Variovorax paradoxus: one gene and its partner. The protein of the gene in region 1 interacts with the protein of each later gene in a pairwise test. Links are inferred from orthologs where the notes say so. Each region holds a gene or a part of one and is shown in the gene's direction. Other genes may lie near its edges.

Evidence for each region. Proteins that work in one complex are often made in the same cells at the same time.
Region 2: the proteins of AACL56_RS05125 (region 1) and bioB interact in binary tests that used the Escherichia coli proteins (3 or more experiments, as listed by UniProt). The link is inferred for Variovorax paradoxus from one-to-one orthologs.

Annotation. Positions count from the first base shown.
Region 1 is NZ_LR743507.1:1,105,541-1,112,491, reverse strand. The notes cover bases 1,802-4,738. They hold AACL56_RS05125 (class II glutamine amidotransferase), read left to right. Parts: upstream 1,802-2,851; coding sequence 2,852-3,625; downstream 3,626-4,738. Other genes in these bases: AACL56_RS05120 (TonB-dependent receptor), read left to right, coding at 3,740-4,738; AACL56_RS05130 (ABC transporter substrate-binding protein), read left to right, coding at 1,802-2,802. Outside these bases: AACL56_RS05135 (DHA2 family efflux MFS transporter permease subunit), read left to right, coding at 139-1,590; more of AACL56_RS05130, read left to right, coding at 1,663-1,801; more of AACL56_RS05120, read left to right, coding at 4,739-5,962; AACL56_RS05115 (PepSY-associated TM helix domain-containing protein), read left to right, coding at 5,962-6,951.
Region 2 is NZ_LR743507.1:4,013,925-4,020,937, reverse strand. What follows is about bases 2,583-5,581. They hold bioB (biotin synthase BioB), read left to right. Parts: upstream 2,583-3,564; coding sequence 3,565-4,599; downstream 4,600-5,581. Other genes in these bases: AACL56_RS18670 (Lrp/AsnC family transcriptional regulator), read right to left, coding at 5,196-5,581; AACL56_RS18675 (VOC family protein), read left to right, coding at 4,596-5,087; AACL56_RS18685 (acetyl-CoA carboxylase biotin carboxylase subunit), read left to right, coding at 2,583-3,565. In the rest of the region: AACL56_RS18690 (acyl-CoA carboxylase subunit beta), read left to right, coding at 1-1,274; more of AACL56_RS18685, read left to right, coding at 1,517-2,582; more of AACL56_RS18670, read right to left, coding at 5,582-5,693; drug/metabolite exporter YedA, read left to right, coding at 5,810-6,739; AACL56_RS18660 (LysE family translocator), read right to left, coding at 6,705-7,013. UniProt on the Escherichia coli protein: Catalyzes the conversion of dethiobiotin (DTB) to biotin by the insertion of a sulfur atom into dethiobiotin via a radical-based mechanism.

The DNA of each region.
Region 1 (6,951 bases):
TTCCGCGCCCGGACACCGCCCGCACCGCAAACGCCGATATGCTTGTAGGACGACGGACCCCGACACATTCCGCCGCCCCATGACCTCCCCACAAGCCCCCGAAGCCGCGAGCACGCCGGCCACCCCACCATCGGCACCTTGCGCGAGCGCTATGGCGAACGCTACCGCTGGTACCTGCTGCTGTCGGTCATGGTGGGGACGATGGCGTCGATCATGTCCTCGACCATCGTCAATGTGGCGATCCCCGGCATGAGCCACCACTTCTCGCTCGGCCAGGAGCGCGCGCAGTGGGTGAGCTCGGGCTTCATGGTGGCGATGACGGTGTCGATGCTCACCACGCCCTGGCTGCTGTCGCGCTACGGCTACCGCCGCACCTACGTGGGCACGATGCTCCTGCTGCTGGTGGGCGGCATCGTGGGCGGCGTGGCCAACGACTTCTCGCTGGTGCTGCTGGCGCGCGTGGCCGAAGGGCTGGCGGCGGGCGTGGTGCAGCCCATTCCGGCCATCATCATCCTGCGCGCCTTCGAGCCGCACGAGCAGGGGCGCGCGAGCGGCATCTTCGGCATGGGCGTGGTGCTGGCGCCGGCCATCGGACCGAGCATCGGCGGGGTGCTGGTCGACCTGTTCGGCTGGCGCTCGATCTTCTTCATGGTGGTGCCGTTCTGCCTGGCCTCGATCTGGCTCGCCTACAAGTTCGTGCCCAGGACGGCGCCCGGCGGCGTGGCCGCGGTGCGCGGCAGCGGACTCGACGCGCGCGGCCTCGCGCTGGGCACGGTGGGCACGCTGTGCCTGCTGAACGGCCTGGTCGAGCTGCGCGGCGATTCGCCGCTGCAGGCCGGGCTGCTGCTGGCCGGTGCGCTGGCCTCGTTCACCGCCTTCGTGTGGTGGCAGCGCCGGCTCGCGGCCTCGGGCGGCACGCCGCTGATGAACCTGGCGCTCTTCAAGTACCGGCAGTTCGCCATGGGCAGCGTGGTCGCCTTCATCTACGGCACGGCCCTGTTCGGATCGACCTACCTGCTGCCGGTGTACATGCAGGTGGGGCTGAGCCTGTCGGCCTCGCACGTGGGCACCATCCTGCTGCCCGCGGGGCTGGTGCTCGCACTTACCATCGCCGGCGTCGGCCGTCTCGCCGACAGGCAGCCGACGTGGCTGCTGGTGACGATCGGCCTCGCGCTGCTGGCGGCCTCGTTCGCGCTGATGATGGTGCTGCGGCTGGACAGCGCGCTCTGGCTGCTGGTGGCCTTCGCGGTCATCGGGCGCATCGGGCTGGGCTTCATCCTGCCCTCGCTCAACCTGGGATCGATGCGGCCGCTGGCCAAGCCGCTCATTCCGCAGGGCGCGAGCGCCATCAACTTCGTGCGCATGCTCGGCGGCGCGGCGGGCGTGAGCCTGTGCGCCATCGTGCTCGAGTGGCGGCTCGCGGCCCACGGCGATTCGCTGGCCAACCCGGTGAGCAGCCCGGCGCGGCTGGCCGCGTTCGACGAGGTGTTCGCCATGCTGGCAGGACTGTGCGCGCTGGCGATCTGCGCGGCGTGGCAGCTGCGCCAGCAACCGGAGCCACCGGACGAGCCTGCGCGCAACACGGGGTAAACCCCGGCGGCGGATGGCAGGGCTTTCGCATTCAATTGTTTTCAGTTGTATCTCGACCGCCCCTTCCATCCCATGCATCGCAGAAATTTCATCGCCGCCTCCGCTGCGGCCGTGGCCGGCTTCGGCCCGCTGTCTTCCGTTCGCGCCGCAGAGAGCGGCGTCAGCGACACCGAGATCGTGCTCGGCCACACCGGCATCCTCAGCGGCCCGCTGGGCGCGCCCATCAAGGTGGTGATGGCCGGCGCGGGGCTGGCTTTCGACGCCGCCAATGCACAGGGCGGGCTCTCGGGCCGCAAGATCAGGCTGGTGTCGCTCGACGACGAACTGGTGCCCGAGAAGGCGGTGGCCAACTACGAGAAGCTGCTGGGCGAGCATCGCGCCTTCGCCTTCTTCGGCTGCGTGGGCTCCGGCACCACCGCGGCGGCGGCCAAGGTACTGAACCAGAGCGGCGCGCCGATGGTGGGCGGCTATGCGGTGTCAGACTCGGCACGCGACAGGGTGGCCGGTTCGGGCTATTTCGTGCGCGCCACCTTCGCACGCGAAGCGCAGGCGCTGGTGCAGCACCTGACGACCATCGGCGTCTCGCGCATCGCGGTGGCCTATCTCGACAACCCGGGTGGCGCGGAAGTGGCAAAGCTGGTCGATGCGGCGCTGGCCGCGCTGCAGCTCAAGCCCGTGGCCGCCGTGCCGGTGAAGGGCGACGGCTCGACCAACGAGAGCGCGGGCAAGACGCTGGCCGAGAGCAAGGCGCAGGCCGTCATCATGTACCTGGGCGGCGGCATCGGCGGCGAGGTCATGAAGAGCGCCTGGTCCGCGGGCGGCCGGCAGATGTTCTACGGCATGTCGATCGTGCCCGGCGACGTCACCGCGAAGCTGGTGGGCGACAAGACCAGCGGGCTGGCCATCTCGCAGGTCGTGCCGTACCCGTGGAGCGAGGTCGACGCCGGCACCAAGGAATACCGCCAGCTGGCCGAGCGCGCCAAGGTCGACATCGGCTACCTGAGCTACGAGGGCTACGTGAATGCGCAGGTGATGATCGAGGCGCTGCGCCGCACCGGGCGCGACCTCACGCGCGCCAGGCTGCACGCCACGCTCAAGAGCATGAAGCTGCGCGTGAGCAACATGGAGGTCGACTTCACCGGCGCGAGCAACACCGGCTCGCGCTTCATCGAGATGGTGCGGGTGACGAAGGAGGGCAAGTTCCTGCGCTGAACGCCCGCGCTGGACAAGGGGCGCGCCGAATCGCGTTCTAATGGCACCCATGTGCCAATTGCTAGGGATGAACTGCAACACGCCGACCGACGTGACCTTCAGCTTCACGGGGTTCGCGCAACGCGGCGGCCGCACCGACCACCACGCCGACGGCTGGGGCATCGCGTTCTTCGAGGATCGCGGGCTGCGCCACTTCGTCGACCACCAGCCGGCGTGCGAGTCGCCGGTGGCGGAGCTGATCCGCCGCTACCCCATTCAAAGCCGCAACGTCATCGCGCACATCCGCAAGGCGACGCAGGGCGAGGTCAATCTGCAGAACTGCCATCCTTTCGTGCGCGAACTGTGGGGCCGCTACTGGGTGTTCGCCCACAACGGCGACCTGAAGGACTTCCGCCCGCGGCTGCACGGCAACTTCCATCCGGTGGGCAACACCGACAGCGAGCACGCCTTCTGCTGGATCATGCAGGAGCTGGCCAAGTCGCATGCGGGCGTGCCGAGCATCGAGGAACTCACGATCACGCTGCGCGAACTCGCGCCGCAACTCGCGAGCCACGGCACCTTCAACTTCATGCTGTCCAACGGCCAGGCGCTGTGGGCGCACGCCTCCACCCACCTCTGGTACGTGGAGCGGCGCCATCCGTTCGTGACGGCGCAGCTGTCCGATGAAGACCTTGCGATCGATTTTGCGCAGCACACCACGCCCACCGACCGCGTGGCGGTGGTCGTGACAGCGCCGCTCACCACCAACGAGACGTGGACGCAGTTCGCCCCGGGCGAGCTGAATGTCTTCGTGGACGGGCAACGGATGGCGTTCGACGTGTAAACAAAAGTGCGGTCTTTTGGCTGACACTTTTTCGCAACAACGCAAGAAAGTATCGGTGGAACGCGGAAAGCAGATGAACAATAACGGTTCTCATTTGCACTTTTCCGATTGCCCATGCCTGCTCCTTCCTTCTATCTCCGGCCGACCGTGGCTGCATCGCTGCTCGCGTTCCACGCCGTCGCAGCCCTGGCCCAGACCGCCGCGACCGAGCCGGCTGCCGAAGCGTCCGCGAGCGGCACGCTGTCCACCGTCACCGTCGAGGCCAGCGCCGACGCCTCGGCCGAGGGCCTGACCAAGCCCTATGCCGGCGGCCAGGTGGCACGTGGCGGCAGAGTCGGCATCCTGGGCAACCAGGACATGATGAGCACGCCGTTCTCGAGCACCAACTACACGAACGAACTCATCCAGGACCAGCAGGCCAAGAGCGTGGCCGACGTGCTGCTGAACGACCCGTCGGTGCGCCAGGCCCGCGGCTTCGGCAACTTCCAGGAGCTCTACGTGGTGCGCGGCTTCCCCGTGTACTCGGACGACGTCTCCTACAACGGCCTGTACGGCATGCTGCCGCGCCAGTACATCACCTCCGAATTCTTCGAGCGCGTCGAGGTCTTCCGCGGCGCCAACACCTTCCTGAACGGTGCGGCCCCCGGCGGCTCCGGCATCGGCGGCGCCATCAACCTGCTGCCCAAGCGCGCGCCCAACGAACCCCTCACCCGCGTCGGCTTCGGCGTGCAGACCGGTGGCCAGGGCTACGTCAACCTAGACCTGGCTCGCCGCTTCGGTCCCGACGACAGCCTGGGCGTGCGCGTGAATGCGGTGCGCCGCGATGGCGGCACCGGCATCAGGAACGAGAGCCAGCAGGTCAGCGCCTTCGGCATCGGCCTCGACTGGCACAACCGCAACGTGCGCCTGTCGGCCGACTTCGGCTACCAGGACTTCGACCTGAAGGACGGCCGCCCGAGCCTCACGCCCTCTTCCACGCTGCCGATCCCGCGCGCGCCCGACGCCCGCACCAACTTCGCCCAGCCCTGGTCCTACTCCAAGGAAAAGGACAAGTTCGCCACCTTCCGCGGCGAAGTCGACATCACCGACAACATCACGGCCTGGGCCGCCGGCGGCGTGCGCCGCAGCGAAGAAGACAACGTGCTGTCGAACCCGACGCTGACCAACGTCTTCGGCGACACCAGCAACACGCGCTTCAGCAACACCCGCAAGGACCGCATCGGTACCGCCGAGATCGGCGTGCGCGGCAACTTCACCACCGGTCCCGTCAAGCACACGGTGGTGGCCTCGGCGGCCAAGTACAGCAACGACCGCGACAACGCCTACGCCATCTCGGCCGGCAGCGTGCGCAACAACATCTACACGCCGTATCCCTCGCCGTACCCGGTGGCCAACGGCACCGGCGGTTCTGTCGGAAACACGCTCGCAGACCCGCGCCTGACCGACAAGATCGACACCTCGAGCGTGGCCGTCGCCGACACCATGGCCTTCATGGACGACCGCCTGCTCGTCACGCTGGGCGTGCGCCGCCAGACCATCGAGCAGACCAGCTTCGCATACACCACGCTCAGGCAGACCAGCACCTACGACAAGAGCAAGACCACGCCGGTGGCCGGCATCGTGTTCAAGATCACGCCCACGGTGTCGGCGTACGCCAACTACATCGAAGGCCTGGTCAAGGGCAATGTGGCGCCTGGCACTGTGAACAACCGCCCGGTCACCAACAGCGGCGAAATCTTCGCGCCGTACCAGGCCAAGCAGAAGGAAGTCGGCGTCAAGTACGACGGCGGCACGCTCGGCGCGAGCGCTGCTTTCTTCACCACCGACCAGCCCACCTACGCCTACTCGGGCCAGACCTACGGCCTGTACGGCAAGCAGCGCAACCAGGGCCTGGAGTTCTCGGTGTTCGGCCAGCCCACCAAGGGCCTGCGCCTGCTGGGCGGCCTGACGCTGCTCGACGCCAAGCAGAAGCAGACGCAAGGCGGCGCCACCGACGGCCTCACCGCCATCGGTGTGGCCAAGCAGCAGGCCAACCTGGGCGCCGAATGGGACGTGCCCGGCCTGCGCAACCTCTCGCTGAATGCGCGCGTGCTCTACACCTCGAAGCAGTATGCCAACGCCACCAACACGCAGTCGGTGCCGTCGTGGACGCGCGTGGACATCGGCGCGCGCTACCTGGTCGACCTGGGCAACAGCCGCACGCTGACGCTGCGCGCGCGCATCGACAACCTGTTCAACAAGTCGTACTGGGCCTCGGTGGGCGGCACGCAAGGCTCCAACTACCTCGTGCTGGGTGCACCGCGCACCTTCGCGGTGAGCGGCACGATCGACTTCTGATGCGCGCCTTCGCGACCGCAGTCCACCGCTGGGCGGGACTCGCGGTCGCGTTGTTTCTGATCGTCTCGGGGCTGACCGGCGCCGTCATCTCGTGGGACCACGAGATCGACGGCTGGCTCAACCGCAAGCTCTACGACACCACGGCGCGCGGCCCGTTCAAGGACCCCTTCGAACTGGCCGCCGCCGTCGAACGGCACGACCCGCGCGCGCGGGTTGCCTACCTTCCGCTCGGCTTCGAGGAGGGCCACGCAGCCGGGTACTTCGTGCAACCGCGCACCGACCCGGCCACCGGCAAGCCCTACAGGCTCGGCTACAACCAGGTCTTCGTCGACCCGGTGACGGCCGAGGTGCGCGGGCAGCGCGACGCGAGCGCCGTGTCGCTCAGGCCCGAGACCCTGATGCCCTTCCTGCGCAAGCTGCACTACATGCTGCACGTGCCGGCAATGTGGGGCAGCGACCGCATCGGCTGGTGGATCATGGGCACGGTGGCGCTGGTGTGGCTGCTCGACAGCTTCGTGGCGCTCTACCTGACCATGCCGAGACGGTTGCGCCGGTCGGTGCAGCCGGAACACCGCCCGCCTGCCGCCTGGTGGCAACGCTGGAAGCCGGCCTGGACCGTGCGCTGGGCCGCCGGCGGCTACAAGCTCAACTTCGATCTGCACCGCGGGGTCGGGCTGTGGATCTGGCTGCTGATCGTCGTGATCGCCTTCACCTCGTTCTCGCTGAACCTCTACAAGGAGGTTTTCTATCCGGTGCTGTCGCTGGTCTCGAAGACCACGCCCGGTCCTTCGGCGCTGGTGCCGCTCGCGCCGCTGGGCACGCGCATCGAGCCGACCATCGGGTTCCGCGAGGTGGTGGCGCAGGCCGATGCGCAAGCGCGGCGCCGCGGCTGGACCACGCCGCTGGGCGGCGTGTTCTACAACGCGCGCGGCGGCTTCTACAACGTCTCGTTCTTCGACCACGCCACGCACGACGACAGCGACGGCATG
Region 2 (7,013 bases), 2.9 Mb from region 1 along the record:
AGGACTTCACCGTCTTCGGCGGCGCGCTCAGCGAGGCCCATGCCGAGAAGATCTGCAAGGTGATGGACCAGGCCATGAAGGTCGGCGCACCCGTCATCGGCCTGAACGACTCGGGCGGCGCGCGCATCCAGGAAGGCGTGGCCTCGCTCGGCGGCTATGCCGACGTGTTCCAGCGCAACGTGATGGCCTCGGGCGTGGTGCCGCAGATCAGCATGGTGATGGGCCCCTGCGCGGGCGGCGCGGTGTACTCGCCGGCCATGACCGACTTCATCTTCATGGTGAAGGACAGCAGCTACATGTTCGTCACCGGCCCTGACGTGGTGAAGACCGTCACGCACGAAACCGTGACGGCCGAGGAACTCGGCGGCGCCATCACCCACACCACGCGCAGCGGCGTGGCCGACATGGCGTTCGAGAACGACGTCGAGGCGCTGATGATGCTGCGCCGCCTCTACAACTACCTGCCGCTGAACAACCGCGAGAAGCCGCCGGTGCGGCTGGGCAACAACGGCCAGGGTGATCCGGCCGACCGGCCCGACTATTCGCTCGACACGCTGGTGCCCGACAACCCGAACAAGCCCTACGACATCAAGGAACTGATCCTGAAGGTGGTGGACGACGGCGACTTCTTCGAGCTGCAGCCCGACTATGCGAAGAACATCGTGATCGGCTTCGCGCGCATGGAAGGCCAGACCATCGGCATCGTGGCCAACCAGCCGCTGGTGCTGGCCGGCTGCCTGGACATCAAGAGCAGCATCAAGGCCGCGCGCTTCGTGCGCTTCTGCGATGCCTTCAACATCCCGGTGGTCACCTTCGTGGACGTGCCTGGCTTCATGCCCGGCACCGGGCAGGAGTACGGCGGCATCATCAAGCACGGCGCCAAGCTGCTGTACGCGTACGCGGAGTGCACGGTGCCCAAGATCACCGTCATCACGCGCAAGGCCTATGGCGGTGCGTACGACGTGATGGCTTCGAAACACCTGCGCGGCGACGTCAACCTCGCATGGCCACGCGCCGAGATCGCGGTGATGGGCGCCAAGGGCGCGGTGGAGATCATCTTCCGCGAGGACAAGAACGATCCCGAGAAGCTCGCGGCGCGCGAAGCCGAATACAAGGCGCGTTTCGCCAACCCGTACGTGGCGAGCGCACGCGGCTACATCGACGACGTGATCCTGCCGCACGAGACGCGCAAGCGCATCTGCCGCTCGCTCGTGATGCTGCGCGAGAAGAAGCTCGAGAACCCGTGGCGCAAGCACGGCAACATTCCGCTTTGAATGGCTCGCCCCCAGTCTCCGCGCACTTCGTGTCGCTTCGCCAACCCCCTACCGGGGGCAACACCAGCGGCCCGGCAAAGCCGGTTCCGCGGTGTTTCCCTGAAAGACATTGGACGCAAATAACATGTTCAAGAAGATCCTGATTGCCAATTGCGGCGAAAGCGGCCGCAAGGCCGCTTCGGCGAAGCCAAATTGCTTGGCACGCGTAGCGCGTGCCGGCGATTTCCACGCGGAGACCCGAAATGTTTAAGAAGATCCTGATCGCAAACCGCGGGGAAATCGCCTGCCGGGTCATCCAGACCGCGAAGAAGATGGGCATCCTCACGGTCGCCGTCTACTCCGACGCCGACAAGGAAGCCCGCCACGTCGAGCTGGCCGACGAAGCGGTGCACATCGGTGCGGCGCCCAGCCGCGAGAGCTACCTGCAGGCCGACCGCATCATCGCGGCGTGCAAGCAGACGGGCGCCGAGGCGGTGCACCCCGGCTACGGCTTCCTGTCGGAGAACGAGGCCTTCGCGCGCAAGGTCGAGGAAGAGGGCATCGCCTTCATCGGGCCGAAGCACTATTCGATCGCGGCGATGGGCGACAAGATCGCCTCGAAGAAGCTCGCGAACGAAGCCAAGGTCAACACCATTCCGGGCTGGAACGACGCCATCGAGACGGCCGAGCGCGCCGTGGAGATCGCCAAGGAAATCGGCTATCCGGTGATGATCAAGGCCTCGGCCGGCGGCGGCGGCAAGGGCCTGCGCGTGGCCTTCAACGACAAGGAGGCCTTCGAGGGCTTCACCTCGTGCCGCAACGAGGCGCGCAACAGCTTCGGCGACGACCGCGTGTTCATCGAGAAGTTCGTCGAGGAGCCGCGCCACATCGAGATCCAGGTGCTGGGCGATTCGCACGGCAACGTGATCTACCTGAACGAGCGCGAATGCTCGATCCAGCGGCGCCACCAGAAGGTGATCGAGGAAGCGCCGTCGCCCTTCATCTCCGACGCCACGCGCAAGGCGATGGGCGAGCAGGCGGTGCAGCTGGCCAAGGCCGTGAAGTACCAGAGCGCGGGCACGGTGGAGTTCGTGGTCGGCAAGGACCAGAGCTTCTACTTCCTGGAAATGAACACGCGCCTGCAGGTGGAGCATCCGGTGACGGAGTGCATCACCGGGCTCGACCTGGTCGAGCTGATGATCCGCGTGGCCGCCGGCGAGCCGCTGCCGCTGACCCAGGCCGAGGTGAAGCGCGAGGGCTGGGCCATCGAGTGCCGCATCAACGCCGAGGACCCGTTCCGCAACTTCCTGCCGTCGACCGGCCGACTGGTGAAGTTCCAGCCGCCCAAGGAAAGCATGTTCGCGAGCGACACGGCGCACCTTTATGGCGTGCGCGTGGACACCGGCGTGTACGACGGCGGCGAGATCCCGATGTACTACGACTCGATGATCGCCAAGCTCATCGTGCACGGCCGAGACCGCAACCACGCGATCGCCTGCATGCGGGAGGCGCTCAACGGTTTCGTGATCCGCGGCATCAGCAGCAACATTCCGTTCCAGGCCGCGCTGCTGGCGCATCCGAAGTTCGTGGCGGGCGATTTCAACACCGGCTTCATCGCCGAGCACTACGGCAAGGGCTTCCACGCGGAAGACGTGCCGCACGCCGATCCGTCGTTCCTGGTGGCGCTGGCCGCCTACGTGCACCGCCGCTACCGCGCGCGCGCCTCGGGCATCAGCGGTCAACTCGAGGGGCACGGTGTGAAGGTGGGCGAGCAGTTCGTGGTGGTCGAACTCGGCGCCGAAGGCAGGAACGTGCACCACCCGGTGTCGGTCACCGACTTCCAGGGCAAGACCGGCGCGAGCGCGGTGGCGGTGGCCGACAGGAGCTACAAGATCGACAGCAGCTTCGCGCTGGGCGCGATCCGCGTCCAGGGCATGGTGAACGGCAAGCCCTTCACTGCGCAAGTGGAGCGCGGTGCGGGCAAGAGCCCGCTGGCGCTGCGCGTGTCGCACGACGGCACGCAGATCGAAGCGCTCGTGCTGTCGCCGCTGGGCGCGCGGCTTCTCGAACTCATGCCCTACAAGGCGCCGCCGGACCTGAGCAAGTTCCTGATGTCGCCGATGCCGGGCCTGCTGGTCGAGGTGTCGGTGCAGCCGGGGCAGCAGGTGCGCGCCGGCGAGAAGCTCGCGGTGATCGAGGCGATGAAGATGGAGAACGTTCTGTTCGCCACGCAGGACGGCGTGGTGGGCAAGATTTCCGCGAACAAGGGCGAATCTCTGGCCGTCGACCAGGTCATCATGGAGTTCAACTGATGGGCGCCAACGACTTGCAGCAGGCCATCACCCTGCATCGGCCTGCGAAGCCGGTGGCGGCGAAGGCCACGGACCGCTGGTCGGTCAAGGCCGTCCAGGCGCTCTTCGACAAGCCGTTCATGGCGTTGCTGTTCGAGGCGCAGACCGTGCATCGCCAGCACTTTCCTGCCGGCGACATCGAGCTGGCCACGCTGCTGTCGGTGAAGACCGGCGGCTGCCCCGAGAACTGCGGCTACTGCCCGCAATCCGCCGAGTTCGACACTGGCGTGAAGGCGCAGAAGCTGATGGAGGTCGAGGAGGTGGTGCGCGCCGCGCAGGCCGCCAAGGACGCCGGCGCCACCCGCTTCTGCATGGGCGCCGCGTGGCGCGCGCCCAAGGACCGCGACGTGGAGAAGGTGGCGGTGCTCGTCGAAGCGGTGAAGGGCCTCGGCATGCAGACCTGCGCCACGCTCGGCATGCTGGAGCCACACCACGCGCACCAGCTCAAGGCCGCGGGCCTCGACTACTACAACCACAACCTCGACACTGCGCCCGAGTACTACACCGACGTGGTCGACACCCGCACCTACCAGGACAGGCTCGACACGCTGGCCCACGTGCGCAGCGCCGGCATCAGCGTGTGCTGCGGCGGCATCGTCGGCATGGGGGAGGCACCGGTGCACCGTGCAGGGCTCATCGCGCAACTGGCCAACCTGAACCCGTACCCGGAGTCGGTGCCGATCAACAGCCTGGTGCGCGTGCCTGGCACGCCGCTGGCCGACTCGGAGCCGGTGGACCCGTTCGACTTCGTGCGCATGATCGCGGTCGCGCGCATCACCATGCCGACCGCACGCGTACGGCTGTCGGCCGGGCGCCAGCAGATGGGCGACGCAGTGCAGGCGCTGTGCTTCATGGCTGGCGCCAACTCGATCTTCTACGGCGACAAGCTGCTCGTGACGGGCAACCCCGATGTGGAAGCCGACACGGTGCTGCTGCGCAAGCTCGGGCTTGATGCGCGCCAGGTCCAGGAACAAGAGAAAGGTTGCGCCGCATGACCACACGTCCGTTCAAGGTGCTGGGCATCCAGCAGATCGCCATCGGCGGTCCCGACAAATTGCGCCTGCAGAAGCTGTGGGTCGAGATGCTGGGGCTCGAGGTCACAGGCACTTTCAAGAGCGAGCGCGAGAACGTCGACGAGGATATCTGCGCGATGGGCGTCGGACCTTTCAAGGTCGAGGTCGACCTGATGCAGCCGCTGGACCCGGAGAAGAAGCCTGCCGTTCACACCACGCCGCTGAACCACGTCGGGCTCTGGATCGACGACCTGCCCAGGGCCGTGGAGTGGCTCACGGCGCAGGGCGTGCGTTTTGCACCGGGCGGCATCCGCAAGGGCGCAGCCGGCTTCGACATCTGCTTCCTGCACCCGAAGGCGAACGACGAGTTTCCCATCGCGGGCGAGGGCGTGCTGATCGAGATGGTGCAGGCGCCGGCGGAAGTGGTTGCGGCTTTCGGCGCCTTGGCCGCCACCGCGTCGAGGCCCTGACTTCGCGCGAGGAACACCGCGTAACCTGCTGCGCCGGGCCGCCGGTGTTGCCACCGGATAGGGGAAGGCGAAGCGGCTCGAAGTGCGGAAAGCCGGGGCCGAACCCGTTCATGCGTTGAGCACTTTCCTGATCGGCGGCTTCACGTCCGCCCGCTGCGGCGGCAGCATCGCCTGGTGCTCGCGCGCCGGGTTCAGGATGATCGACGTCGCCGTCTCCGTGAGGATGCAGAACTTGGTGACCACCGCGTCGAGGTGGCTCACGTCGATCACCGCGATCTCGAGCACCCAGCTGTCTTCCCCGGTCACGTTGTAGGCGTTGACGCATTCGGGCGTCTGCTGCACCAGTTCGACCACGCGCGCGTAATCGGCGCGGCCCACGCGAATGATCGCGCGGATGCCGTAGCCCAGCTTGCCGAGGTTCACGGTGGCGCGGTAGCCGCTGATGACGCCCGCAGCTTCCAGCTTCTTCACGCGCTCGGTGACGGCGGGCTGGCTCAGGTGCACGCGACGGCCCAGTTCGGCCATGGTGAGGCGCGCGTCGGCCTGCAGTTCGGAAAGGATGCGGGTGTCGTGGGCGTCCAGCGAGGGGTTCAAGGAAAAGTCCATGCAACTCCTTCAAATCGATGGTTTGGAGAGCTAAGAACCATGAAACGTGCATGGCTTCGGCAGGATGGCCTTCATACCATGGTCGGCATCGAACGCCAACAAGAGACACCGTCGACATGCCCACGCTCACATCGCCTGCCCACGCCGCGCCGTCGGCGGGTCACCCCGGATTGCCGCTGCTGCTGTGGCTCTGCCTTGCCGCCACGTGGGTGGTGTGGGGCTCGACCTATCTCGCGATCAAGTACGCGCTGATCAGCTTTCCACCGTTCCTGCAGATGGGGTCGCGCTTTCTCTTCGCCGGCGTGCTGCTCGCGGCGTGGATGCGCTGGCGCGGCGCGCCGTGGCCTTCGCTCGCGCAGTGGCGCAACGCCTTCGTCGTCGGTGCGCTGATGCTGGGCGGCGGCATGGGCGGCACGGCCAATGCCGAGGTCTCGATCGGGTCCGGGCTCGTGGTGGCGTTCATTGCGGTAATCCCGTTGCTCATCGCCTTGCTCAACCTCGTATGGGGCGTGAAGCCCTCGCGGCTCGAGGCGGCTGGCATCGCGCTCGGGCTCGTCGGCGTGTTGATGCTCACGCAGGGCAGCGGCTTCAGGTCGTCGCCCGAAGGCCTCGTGGCCATCTGCATCGCCTGCGTGTGCTGGTCGCTGGGCAGTGTGCTGAGCCAGCGCCGCCTGCCGCTGGCACCGGGCGCGATGGGCTTTGCGAGCGAGATGCTGTGCGGCGGCGTGGTGCTGATGGGGCTCGCCGCGGTGTCGGGCGAAACGACGAACTGGCCGCCGCAGCCCGAGGCCGTCGCCGCATGGGTCTACCTCGTCGTGTTCGGTTCGCTCATTGCCTTCAACGCCTACATGGTGCTGCTGGCGGAGGCGCCGGCCGCGCTGGCGGCGAGCTACACCTTCGTGAACCCGGTGATCGCGATGCTGCTGGGCGTGTGGATCGCCCACGAGACGGTCACGCGCTTCGAGTGGTATGCCGTCGGCGTGGTGCTGGCGGGCGTGCTGCTGTTGCTGTTCAAGCGCCGGGGCGGCGCCACACCGCAAGCGTAGCGGCCAGCAGCCACATGCCGGCTGCGCAGCCGCGGTTCATCGCCTTGAGGCCGCGCTGCGAGAGGAAGCGCACGGCCTGCGTGCCGGCCCCGGCGTAGGCCAGCATCACGCAGGTGTCGAGCGCGACGAACACCGCGCCGAGCAGCAGGTACTGCGGCCCTTGCGGTTGCGTGATGTCGACGAACTGCGGCAGGAAGGCCGCGAAGAACAGCACCGTCTTGGGGTTCGACAGCGCCACGGCCAGGCTGCGCACGAGGGCGAGGCGGCCATGCGG